Regions from separate parts of the Nonomuraea mesophila genome, predicted to be linked through region 2. Evidence: riboswitches for the same ligand, from Rfam matches in the RefSeq annotation. Region 2 holds a riboswitch; the other holds the start of a gene.

Region 1 (5,365 bases), on a different contig from region 2:
ACCCGCTGCGGGCCCGTCCCGGCCTGCGCATCCCCGGCGCGGGCGCGGGGCTCATCGGGCTGACGGAACGCGCCGAGCTGGCGGGCGGCAGGCTGGAGCACGGCCCGACGCCGGAGGGCGAGTTCCTGGTACGCGCCTGGCTACCGTGGCCGGCGAAGAAGACGACTCGGGAGGACGCATGACCACTCCGGCCGGCGGGCCGATCAGCCTGCTGATCGTCGACGACGACGCGATGGTGCGGGCCGGGCTGTCGATGATCCTCGGCGGCGGGGGCGACATCGAGATCGTCGGCGAGGCGGGCGACGGCTCCGAGGTGCCGGCCATGGTGGCCGAGCACCGTCCCGACGTGGTGCTGATGGACATCCGCATGCCGGGCGTCGACGGGCTCACCGCCACCGAGGCGCTGCGCCGCACCTCCTCGCCGCCGGAGGTGGTGGTGCTGACCACGTTCCACGCCGACGCGCAGGTGCTGCGCGCGCTGCGGGCGGGGGCGGCCGGGTTCCTGCTGAAGGACATCGCGCCCGGTGACCTGGTGCAGGCGATCAGGAAGGTGGCCGCGGGCGAGCCGATCCTGTCGCCGGCGGTCACGCGGCAGCTCATCACGCACGTGTCCGACGGCGGCGCGGACCAGCGTACGGAGCGCGCGAGGAAGTTGCTCGACCGGCTCAGCGAGCGGGAGCGGGAGGTGGCGACGGCCGTCGGCCAGGGCAAGTCGAACGCCGACATCGCGGGCGAGCTGTTCATGAGCGTGCCCACGGTCAAGGCTCACGTGTCGCGCATCCTGACCAAGCTCGACCTCAACAACCGGGTGCAGATCGCGCTCCTGGTCTACGACGCGGGTTCGTAGCGGGGGCACCGCGCGGCCGGTGCCCCGATCGTGGCGTTCTCCGGTCGGCGGACCGCTGGAATTCCAGCTTTTCGCGCCGGGTGCCCGTGACCAGGCCGGCCGGCGCCCCCACCGGGCCTGTGGCGCGGCCGTTCCGTGCCAGGCCGGCGCGGGTCCCGCGCGTTGCGGCGGGGTCACGAGCGGACGGTACGACGCCGGGCCGCCACGGCCGGCCCCCTGGTGAGCACCCGTGCCGGCGCGGCCCGCCGCCCGTGACCAAGCGCTTGTCCACAGTGGAGTGGCCGTTACGGTCAGGTACGCGGCAGCCGTACCCTTGTCTGAAAGGGCATGTCACGAAGGGACAAGTGGGATGAGTTCAGCGGGTGAAGGCCTGTCTCGCCCGCTTCCCGAGCAGGTGCGGCTGAATGTCGTCGACTTGGCGTCTCAAGTTCTCGGCACGCTGCCCGCTGCCAGCATTCCGCCGCCGCTTCGTGGCATCGCCAAGTTCGACCCCCGCAAGCGGGCCAAGCTGGCCGGCGCGCCCATCGCGGCGCAGCTGGAGAACGACAAGAAGTTCCGCGAGCTGGTCGCCGAGTCGGTGACCGCGGGCTGGCCAGAGCTGGTCGCCTCGCTCGCCGAGGGCAACGTGCCGCCCGCCGCCGACCCCGTGCTCGTGGCCGCGGCCGCCTATCTCACGCGCCCGCCCGGCTGGGCGGAGATGATCGAGACCGCCCGCGCCGACCTGGAGCAGTCGCTGGCGGCCGCCGAGGGCTCCGAGCGCGAGGAGGTCGTCACCCGGCTGCGCGAGCAGCTCGCCGCGCAGAAGAGCGCGGCCAAGGAAGAGACCGACCGCCTGCGCGGGCAGGTCAAGGCCGCCCGCGCCGAGAACTCCGATCTGCGCCGCAGGCTCCACGACGCCCGCGAGCGGGCCAAGGCCGCGGTGCGGCGGGCCGAGGAGATGGAGCGGGCCGCAGAGGATGCGCGCACGGCCGCCTCGGCCGCGGGCAGCGCCGGCGAGTCCGAGCTGCGGCGGCTGCGCGAGCGGCTGACCGACGTGGAGAAGCAGCTCGAAGCCTCGCGCCGGGCCGCGCGTGAGGGCAGGAGCATCGAGGACTCTCGCATCAGGGTGCTGCTCGACGCGCTGCAGGACGCCTCCGCCGGGCTGCGCAGGGAGCTGGCCCTGCCCACCACGATCAGCCGGCCGGCCGACTCGGTCGCCGCGGTCACCGGAGAGCGGCCGGGCGTGCGCGTGCCCGCGCGTGCGCTCGCCGACGACGATCCGCAGCTCCTCGACCAGCTGCTCGCGCTGCCGCAGGTCCATCTGATCATCGACGGCTACAACGTCACCAAGACCGGCTACGGCACGCTCACCCTCGCCGACCAGCGCAACCGGCTGATGACCGGGCTGGGCGGGCTGGTGGCGCAGACCAGGGTCGAGGTGACCGCGGTGTTCGACGGGGCCGAGCTCAACGCCCCCGTGCAGGTCGTGGCGCCGCGCGGGGTGCGGGTGCTGTTCAGCGCGCCGGGGGAGATCGCCGACGACCTGATCCGCCAGCTCGTACGCGCCGAGCCGCCCGGCCGTGCCATCGCCGTCGTCTCGTCGGACCGGGAGGTGGCCGAGTCCGTCAGGCGGATGGGAGCCAGACCCGTTCCTTCTGGCTTGCTGCTGCGCCGCCTGGGCCGGGCTTAAGTTACGAATTGGTATGTTCGGGTGAGACCCCACCCGCCACTTCTGTACTATTTCGCCCCAGTAATGATCCCTGGGAGGCGACGCAGTGAGGTTTGGCCGGGTGCCGGTGGCCGTGGGTCTCGCGTTCGGGCTGGTGGTGTCCCCCATGGGCGCCGCGCTCGCTGATCCGAAGCCCACCATCGGGCAGGCCAAGGCCAAGCTCGACAAGCTCAACGACAAGGCCGACAAGGTCGTCGACCGTTACAACGCGGCGACCGAGCGCTACAAGAAGGCCAAGGGCTCCTACACCAAGCTGAATAAGAGCTACAAGCGCAAGCTCCGGACGGTCGCCGACCTGCGCGTCGAGATCGCCGACATGGCCGCCAGCGTCTACCGGGTCGGCGAGTACGCCACCTCCCTCCCCGGGCTGGTCGGCTCCGAGAACCCGCAGGGACGGCTGGCCGGGATGGCGCTGGCCGGGCAGATGGCCAAGGAGCGCTCGGAGAAGCTGGCCGCGTTCGACCGGGAGAACCGCGGGCTGAAGAAGCAACGCGACAAGGCGCAGGACGCGCTGCGCTCCGCCGACGAGGTGCGCGGCCAGGTCGAGAAGGAGCGCAAGGAGATCCTCGGCCTCATCGCCAAGCAGAAGAAGCTGCTGAAGAAGCTGGGCGCCTACCGGACCGGTGACCCGAACAGCACCGGCATCGAGTACACCGGATCCGCCTCCGGGAACGCCGCGGCGGTGCTGCGGTTCGCGTTCGCGCAGGTCGGCAAGCCGTACGTGTTCGGCGGGACCGGGCCAGGCGGCTACGACTGCTCGGGGCTCACCCAGGCCGCCTGGCGGGCGGCGGGCGTGTCGCTGCCGAGGACGACGTGGTCGCAGTGGTCGTGGGGCGCCAGCCGCAGGGTGTCGCTGAACGCCCTCCAGCCCGGGGACCTCATCTTCAGCGAGGGCCTGGGGCACGTCAGCATCTATGCGGGCAACGGCAAGATCGTCCATGCGCCGCAGACGGGCGACGTGGTCAAGGTGGTCAGCCTCTCCGCCTACGGCCGCAGCCTCGTGGGCGCCGTCCGCCCGTAACCCTCCTACGACGCGGCATCGTTGCCACCGTGAAGTCGCCCTGCGGGCGGCTCGCGGCCGTGTTCCGCCACGTTCCGCCATCAGCTGATCACCGCGGGTCTCGCGCGCAGGACGCGAAGAGTGTGACAAAAGCGACATATGACCCTTGACAGACGGGCGTGGCCAGAAGTGTGAGTAGGGTCACTTTTTGGTAACGGCGCCCCTGTTTCAGCAGGGGTTCCGGATTTTACTGACACCTTTTTGGATCTTTACCGGCTGACTGCGCTTTTGCCGATCCTTGACCGTACGACGTAGCTTCTGGCGTCGTCGCGGTGCACAAGCCATGGCGCCGCGGCCCCGCATCGGTCCCTCCCGATGTGAAGACAGATAAAGATCCGCTGGTCATCGCCGCGATATCCCCATGGCACACCTGTCTGACCGGGGCGATGGCCTGCCGAATCCGTGCAGCCAGGAGGCACGGAACCGGGGACCCAGCGATCCCAGTTCCCCAGGGATCAGGGGTGAATCGGCGCGCCCATCGCGCCGTAGGGCGACTTCCAGGCCCGAATCCGACAGCTAACCCGGTAGGCGTTCGTGGAAGACCCAAGGAGAAATCCTGTCTACCTCCCTGCATAACCCCCGTCTGTCCCGCCTTGCCCTGCGTGGCGCAGCGCTCACGATGACCGTGACGGCCGGAGGTCTGGTCCTCCATGCCCCGGCGGCCCTGGCGGCGACGACGAGCGACACGGCCGGCGTCTCCTCGGTGAGGGCGGCCACGGCCGCCACCACCGCGAAGTCGGCCAAGGCCGCTCGGAAGCGAGCAGCCAAGATCGCTCGGCAGAAGGTGAAGGCCGGCAAGGCCCTCGCCGTGGCCAAGAACCAGATCGGTGACCCGTACCGTTACGGCGCCACAGGACCTGGTTCGTTTGACTGCTCCGGCCTCGTCCAGTTCGCCTGGAAGAAGGCCGGGGTGAAGCTCCCGCGCGTGGCGAGCAGCCAGTTCGCCCGCATCAGGAACAAGGTCTCCTGGAAGAACCTCAAGCCAGGCGACCTCATGTTCTTCAACGGGCTCGGCCACGTGGGCATGTACGTCGGCAAGGGCAAAATGATCCATTCGCCGCGGACAGGCGAACGGGTGCGCATCGACAAGCTGGGCGGATGGCGCAAGTCGTCGTTCGTCGGCGCGGTCCGTCCCGGCCTGTGACGAAGCCCCGCCCGGGGCCTTGAGGATCCACTCAGGACCCTGGGCGGGCTCCCGTCCCCCACCGCTCGCCGTCACTGATCCCGGCATCGTCCGCCCGCACTGCTCGCGTCACCGTTCCCGGCACCGTTCTTCGCGCCGGCGTACGCGCCGGCCCCCGCTACGATCGGCAGCGTGTCCCCGCAGGTGAGCCGACGAGCCGCGCTGACCGCGGTCCTCCTCCTCGGCCTCGCCGCCGACGCTCCCGCTCCCGGACCGCCGGCCCTCCCCGCGCGGGACCGCGACCTGTGGCCGGACGGCCAGGCCGTCGCCCGCGGAGCACGTTCCCTCGTCACCGGCCACCACGCCGCGCCCGGCACGCTCGACGAGCTCGCCCGCCGCGCCGACTCGGCGGCGCTGCGGGTCACGGCCGTGCTCGGCCGCCCCGTACGGCCCGTGGTCATCGTCCCCGACACCGCGCAGGACGCCGCCAGGCTGGCCGGCTCCGGGCCTCTCGACGGGCTGGCGGCGGTGGCCGACGACGGCAGGGTGATCGTCGTCCCCGAGTCGTTCGGCAGGCTCACGTCCCTCGGCAAGGACGTCGTCCTCACCCACGAGCTGACCCACGTC
Region 2 (5,365 bases):
CTTGTCCCAGAGCATCGAGGCGCCGTTCAGGCCGCAGACGATGCCCGCCAGCATGGTGCCGAACGGCAGGAAGTAGAGGATGTAGGCGCCCCAGGTCACGCCGGCCCGCTTGATGGCGGCGTCGCCCGGCAGGCCGCCAGGAGGCATCATCTGCCCCACCGGGACGACCTTGATCCCCATGATCATCTTGCCGATCGTCTGGCCCTTCATCTTGTGCATGAGGAAGTCGTAGCCGACGTAGACGCCGGTCAGGACGATCGCGAGCACGATGCCGAGCGTGAAGGAGCTGAACAGCCCCGAGGTGGAGCCGCTGGTCGAGTCGTAGCTGACCAGGAAGAGCGTCGTGAGCAGGAGAGACAGCACGACCATCACGATGCCGAACAGGACACCGTCGATGATCCGCGCCACCAGCCGCTGCCACCATTCCGCCAGCGGGGCGGGGGCTCCCGGCGGCTGCACGCCGACCGGGCCGTAGCCCGGCTGGCCGTAGGGGGGCTGGCCGTAACCGGCCTGCTGCGGCTGCCCGTAGCCCTGGCCGTACTGGTTCTGGTCGAAGCCCTGCTGACCGTAACCCTGCTGGCCGTACTGCTGCTGGCCGTAGCCGGGCTGGGGCTGCTGGCCGTAGCCCTGCTGGTCATAACCTTGCTGGCCCGGCTGCTGCTGACCGTAACCCTGCTGGCCGTACTGCTGCTGGCCGTAGCCGGGCTGCGACTGCGGCTGCTGGCCGTACTGGGGCTGCTGGCCGTAGCCCTGCTGGTCGTAACCCTGCTGGCCGGACTGCGGCTGCTGACCGTAGCCCTGCTGGTCATAGCCCTGCTGGCCGGACTGCGGCTGCTGACCGTAGCCCTGCTGGTCATAGCCCTGCTGGCCCGAATGAGACTGCTGACCGTAGCCCTGCTGCTCGTAACCCTGCTGGCCCGACTGCGGCTGCTGGCCGTACTGCTGGCCGTACTGGTTCTGGTCGTAGCCCTGCTGGCCCGACTGGGGCTGCTGGCCGTACTGGGGCTGCTGGCCGTACTGGGGCTGCTGGCCGTAGCCCTGCTGGTCGTAACCCTGCTGGCCCGGCTGCTGCTGGCCGTAGCCCTGCTGGCCGTACTGCTGCTGGCCGTAGTCGGGCTGGGACTGTGGCTGCTGACCGTACTGGGGCTGCTGGCCGTAGCCCTGCTGGCCGTACTGCTGCTGGCCGTAGTCGGGCTGGGACTGCGGCTGCTGACCGTATTGGGGTTGCTGGCCGTAGCCCTGCTGCTGACCATATTGGGGTTGCTGGCCGTAGCCCTGCTGCTGGCCGTAAGGGGGCTGCTGCCCGAAGGCGTCGTCCGCGCGGTAGCCGACCACGGTGACGTCGGGGTCGGGCTCGCTGGGGTGGCGGCCCGGGTTCTGCTGGCCGTAGTGGGGAGGCGCAGAGTTCTCGCCGGATTCGTCCTGTGGGTACGGCGGCTGTCCGGTGCTCACCGTGTCACCTCGCTTCGAGTGCGCGCGTGGCACATGTCAGGACACATGCCTGTGCTGCCCAACGTATCGACATAGGTATCAACAATCACCTTTCCGTGTGGTCAAGGTCCGCGTCACCCGACGTCAGGTGGAGCAGCATGCGGGTGTTGCCCAGGGTGTTCGGCTTGACGTGTTCCAGGTCGAGGAACTCCGCTACACCCTCGTCATACGAGGCCAGCAGCTCGGCGTAGACCTCGGGGGAGACGGGTGTGCCCTGGATGCGGCGGAAACCGTGCCTCGCGAAGAAGTCGACCTCAAAAGTAAGACAGAATACACGCTGCAGTCCCAGGTCTTTGGCCTGCTGGATTAGCGCCGAGACGATCCGATCGCCCACCCCCATGCCTCGGCATTCGGGATCGACGGCCACCGTACGGACCTCCGCGAGGTCCTCCCAGAGCACGTGGAGCGCCCCGCAGCCGACGACCTGACCGCCACGCTCGGCCACCCAGAACTCCTGTACGTCTTCGTACAGCGTCACCGTGGCCTTCTTCAGGAGCCGCGGGCCCGCGCCCGCGTAGGTGTCGACCAGGCGCCTGACCCCCCGCACGTCCGGCGTGCGAGCACGCCGGACCACCACCGCGGTCTCCGGCACACTCAGTTCCGCCACCTGCTCCATGGCTCTCCAGAGTACAGATGTCATTACGGCTCGGACCTAACTCGCATGTCTCCGCCCATCCTGTTACAACTCGTGGCCGAGTGAGTACGACGTCGCTCCCGGCCTTCGTTCGGGAGGAAGCACCACATACGGCCCCACCGGCACGACTGCCACCGAGATCCCCTTGTGACACTTCGGTTGCGAAACCTCTACAGAGTTGGCAGTTCTGGTTGAGCAGGAACCCGGAGTGCATTAGTGTCCAGCGACGATGATCCCCGCGTGTCGCGCGCGGGGAGGCACGCTCAATTCCCCTTCAGGGAAGCCGGGGAACCGCCGGTGGCGACCGCCATCACGGGGTGAATCCGAGTTTTTCGGTAGGGCTGCTCCGGCCCGAACCCGTCAGCTAACCCGGTAGGCGTCTACGAGAGGAGCATGGTTGGTGAAGCGCACGCTCGACCGTGGGAGGAAGTCGCCGGGCAGGCATGCCGGTTCTCCGCAACGCCCCCGGTTGCGCCACCGCCTCGGTGTGGCAAGTCTCACAATCGCCGCGCTGCTGCTTTCGGTTCCCACCGGCCCCGCCCTCGCCGACCCCAAGCCCTCGCTCAAGGACCTCGCCTCACGGGTCGAGAAGATGCACACCGAGATCGAGACGCTGACCGAGCGGTACAACGGCCAGCGGGAGAAGCTGAAGACGGCCAAGAAGGCCGCCGAGGCCGCACGTAAGACGCTGGCGGCCAGCGAGGCGGACCTGACGGCCAAGCGCGCCAAGGCCGCCCTGCTGGCCCAGAACGCCTACATGACGGGCGGGCTGAGCCGGGCGCTGGCGTTCACCTCCTCCGAGAACCCCGACAGCTTCCTCGACGGCGCCGCGACCACGTTCGCCATCGAGCAGCGGCAGGGCGAGGAGCTCAACCAGCTCACCAAGGCCATGAAGGCGGCCGAGCGCGCCAGGGCGGGCGCCAAGTCGCGCATCGCCGAGGTCGAGAAGATCGTCAAGGATCTCGACGGCAAGCGTGACAAGATCAGCAAGCTGGTAGCCAAGGTCGAGAGCAACCTGTTCAGGCGGGCGCTGGGCGAGGCCGGCCGTCCCGGCACGCGCGCCACCCGCGTCAACCTGCCGATCGCGGGCAGCGGCAAGGCCGCGCAGGCGGCACGGTGGGCGCTCACGCAGCAGCTCAAGCCGTACGTCTGGGGCGCCGAGGGTCCCGGCTCCTACGACTGCTCCGGCCTGGTGATGGCGGCCTACCAGCGGGTGGGCATCTCCCTGCCGCACTACACCGGCGACCAGTGGACGGCGGGCCGGCACATCTCACGCGACGAGATGCGCCCTGGTGATCTGGTGTTCTTCTACGGCGACCTGCATCACGTGGGCATCTATCTGGGCGGCGGCATGATGGTGCACGCCCCTCGGACGGGCGACGTGGTGCGGATCGCGTCGATCGCACGGCGGCCGTTCGCGGGTGCGGTGCGCATCGCCGACTGAGCGGCGACGGGCACCCGCTAGATGAGCTGCCGGCGTGCCGCCCACGCCACGGCCTCGATCGCGGTGGCGACGCCGATGCGGTCGCAGATGCCGCGCAGCCTCCGGCGTACGGTGCGGCCGCTGATGTCCAGTCGTCTCCCTACTCGGTCGACCGTGACTCCTCTGGCGAGTTCCGCCAGTAATGCCAGATCCGCATGGCTCAGCTCAACGTCTTCAGTGAGCACTTCCATCGGGAGCCCTCCCCCCCAACAGCAGGCCTGGACCCCTCTTAGCCAGGCCACAGCCGCTCCTCGCAGAAGGTAAACGCATCATGGAAAGGTCGTCAAGCACGACAATCGCCGCCCTTGACCAGCGCTGTTGACATGATTCGCCATAGGTGGCCGGGTCGCGCGGGCCGCCGCTTGCCGCCGCGCCACGCACAAGGCGCCCGCCGGTTCCGCCACGCCGGATCCGGCGCCGGCCGGCCCGGTTTTTGATCCATCCGCCGGCGGTTTTCTGCGTGATCCATACGCCGCACAGCCGCTCCTCACCATGGGCTGGAGCACGCGGCGGCCCGTTATTTAAGGACCCGCCTGGGGTCGCCGCCATCGTGGACGCAGAGCGGCGGAAAATCGCATGAAACGCGCCGTACGCCCGTCCGGGCTCTTGACCCGGAGCTGACAAGCTCGTACGGATGCGGGGCTGCGGCCCCGCGACGTGCCGCACGGTACAAACGTGAGCGCCCGGAAGCGCAGGCTCCGGGCGCTCGATTCCGCGATAGGTCAGTGGGTCGGCTTCACCAGGGGGAACAGGATGGTCTCGCGGATGTTCCTGCCGGTGAAGGCCATGATCATGCGGTCGATGCCGGCGCCCATGCCGCCCGTCGGCGGCATCGCGTATTCGAGCGCCTGCAGGAAGTCCTCGTCGAGCTGCATGGCCTCCGGGTCGCCGCCCGCGGCCAGCAGGGACTGCTCGACCAGGCGGCGGCGTTGCTCGATGGGGTCGTTGAGCTCGGAGTAGGCGGTGCCGAGCTCGGTGCCGAACCCGATGAGGTCCCACTTCTCGGTGACGAGCGGGTCGTCGCGGTGCTGGCGGGCCAGCGGCGAGGTCTCCAGCGGATAGTCCATGACGAACGTGGGCTGGATGAGCGTGTGCTCCACGAGCGCCTCGAACAGCTCCTGCACGAGTTTGCCAGGACCCCACTTGGGGTCCCACGGGATCTCGCGCCGGTCGGCGATCTTGCGCAGTTCCTCCAGCGACGTCGAGGTCGTGATCTCCTCGCCGACGGCCTCGGACACCGCGCCGTAGAGGGTGATGCGCGGCCACTCGGGGATGCCCAGGTCGACCTCGACGCCGTCGTGCACGACCACCGTGGTGTCCAGGGCGGCCACCACGGCCTTCTGGTACATGCGCTGGGTGAGGTCGGCCATGTCGTGGTAGTCGAGGTAGGTGCCGTAGGCCTCGATCATGGTGAACTCGGGGTTGTGCGTCGAGTCGGCGCCTTCGTTGCGGAAGTTGCGGTTGATCTCGAAGACCTTCTCGATGCCGCCGACCACGAGCCGCTTGAGATAGAGCTCGATCGCGATGCGGAGATAGAGCTCCATGTCGTAGGCGTTGATGTGCGTCTTGAACGGCCGGGCCGTGGCGCCGCCGTGGATCGGCTGCAACATCGGCGTCTCGACCTCGAGGTAGCCCTCCTCGTGCCAGAAGTCGCGCACCGCGCGCACGGTGGCGCTGCGGACCCTGGCCATCTTCCTGGACTCGTCGTTGACGATCAGGTCGACGTAGCGCTGGCGGACCCGCGCCTCCGGGTCGGT

Evidence for each region. A riboswitch is a leader RNA that binds a small molecule or an ion and turns the genes downstream of it on or off. The one in region 2 is predicted to bind cyclic di-AMP.
Region 1: another riboswitch for cyclic di-AMP. It lies ahead of E1295_RS41365 (C40 family peptidase); the one in region 2 lies ahead of E1295_RS51965 (C40 family peptidase).

Annotation. Positions count from the first base shown of each region.
Region 1 is NZ_SMLD01000193.1:533-5,897, reverse strand. Features, by position in the region: gene E1295_RS41385 (sensor histidine kinase) at 1-182, shown strand, start outside; gene E1295_RS41380 (response regulator) at 179-847, shown strand; gene E1295_RS41375 (NYN domain-containing protein) at 1,263-2,516, shown strand; gene E1295_RS41370 (C40 family peptidase) at 2,617-3,576, shown strand; cyclic di-AMP (ydaO/yuaA leader) riboswitch at 3,998-4,161, shown strand; gene E1295_RS41365 (C40 family peptidase) at 4,235-4,759, shown strand; gene E1295_RS41360 (hypothetical protein) at 4,931-5,365, shown strand, end outside.
Region 2 is NZ_SMLD01000086.1:9,208-14,572, forward strand. Features, by position in the region: gene E1295_RS50265 (RDD family protein) at 1-1,452, opposite strand, end outside; gene E1295_RS28025 (amino-acid N-acetyltransferase) at 1,538-2,107, opposite strand; cyclic di-AMP (ydaO/yuaA leader) riboswitch at 2,376-2,519, shown strand; gene E1295_RS51965 (C40 family peptidase) at 2,613-3,569, shown strand; gene E1295_RS28035 (helix-turn-helix domain-containing protein) at 3,587-3,799, opposite strand; gene lysX (bifunctional lysylphosphatidylglycerol synthetase/lysine--tRNA ligase LysX) at 4,331-5,365, opposite strand, start outside.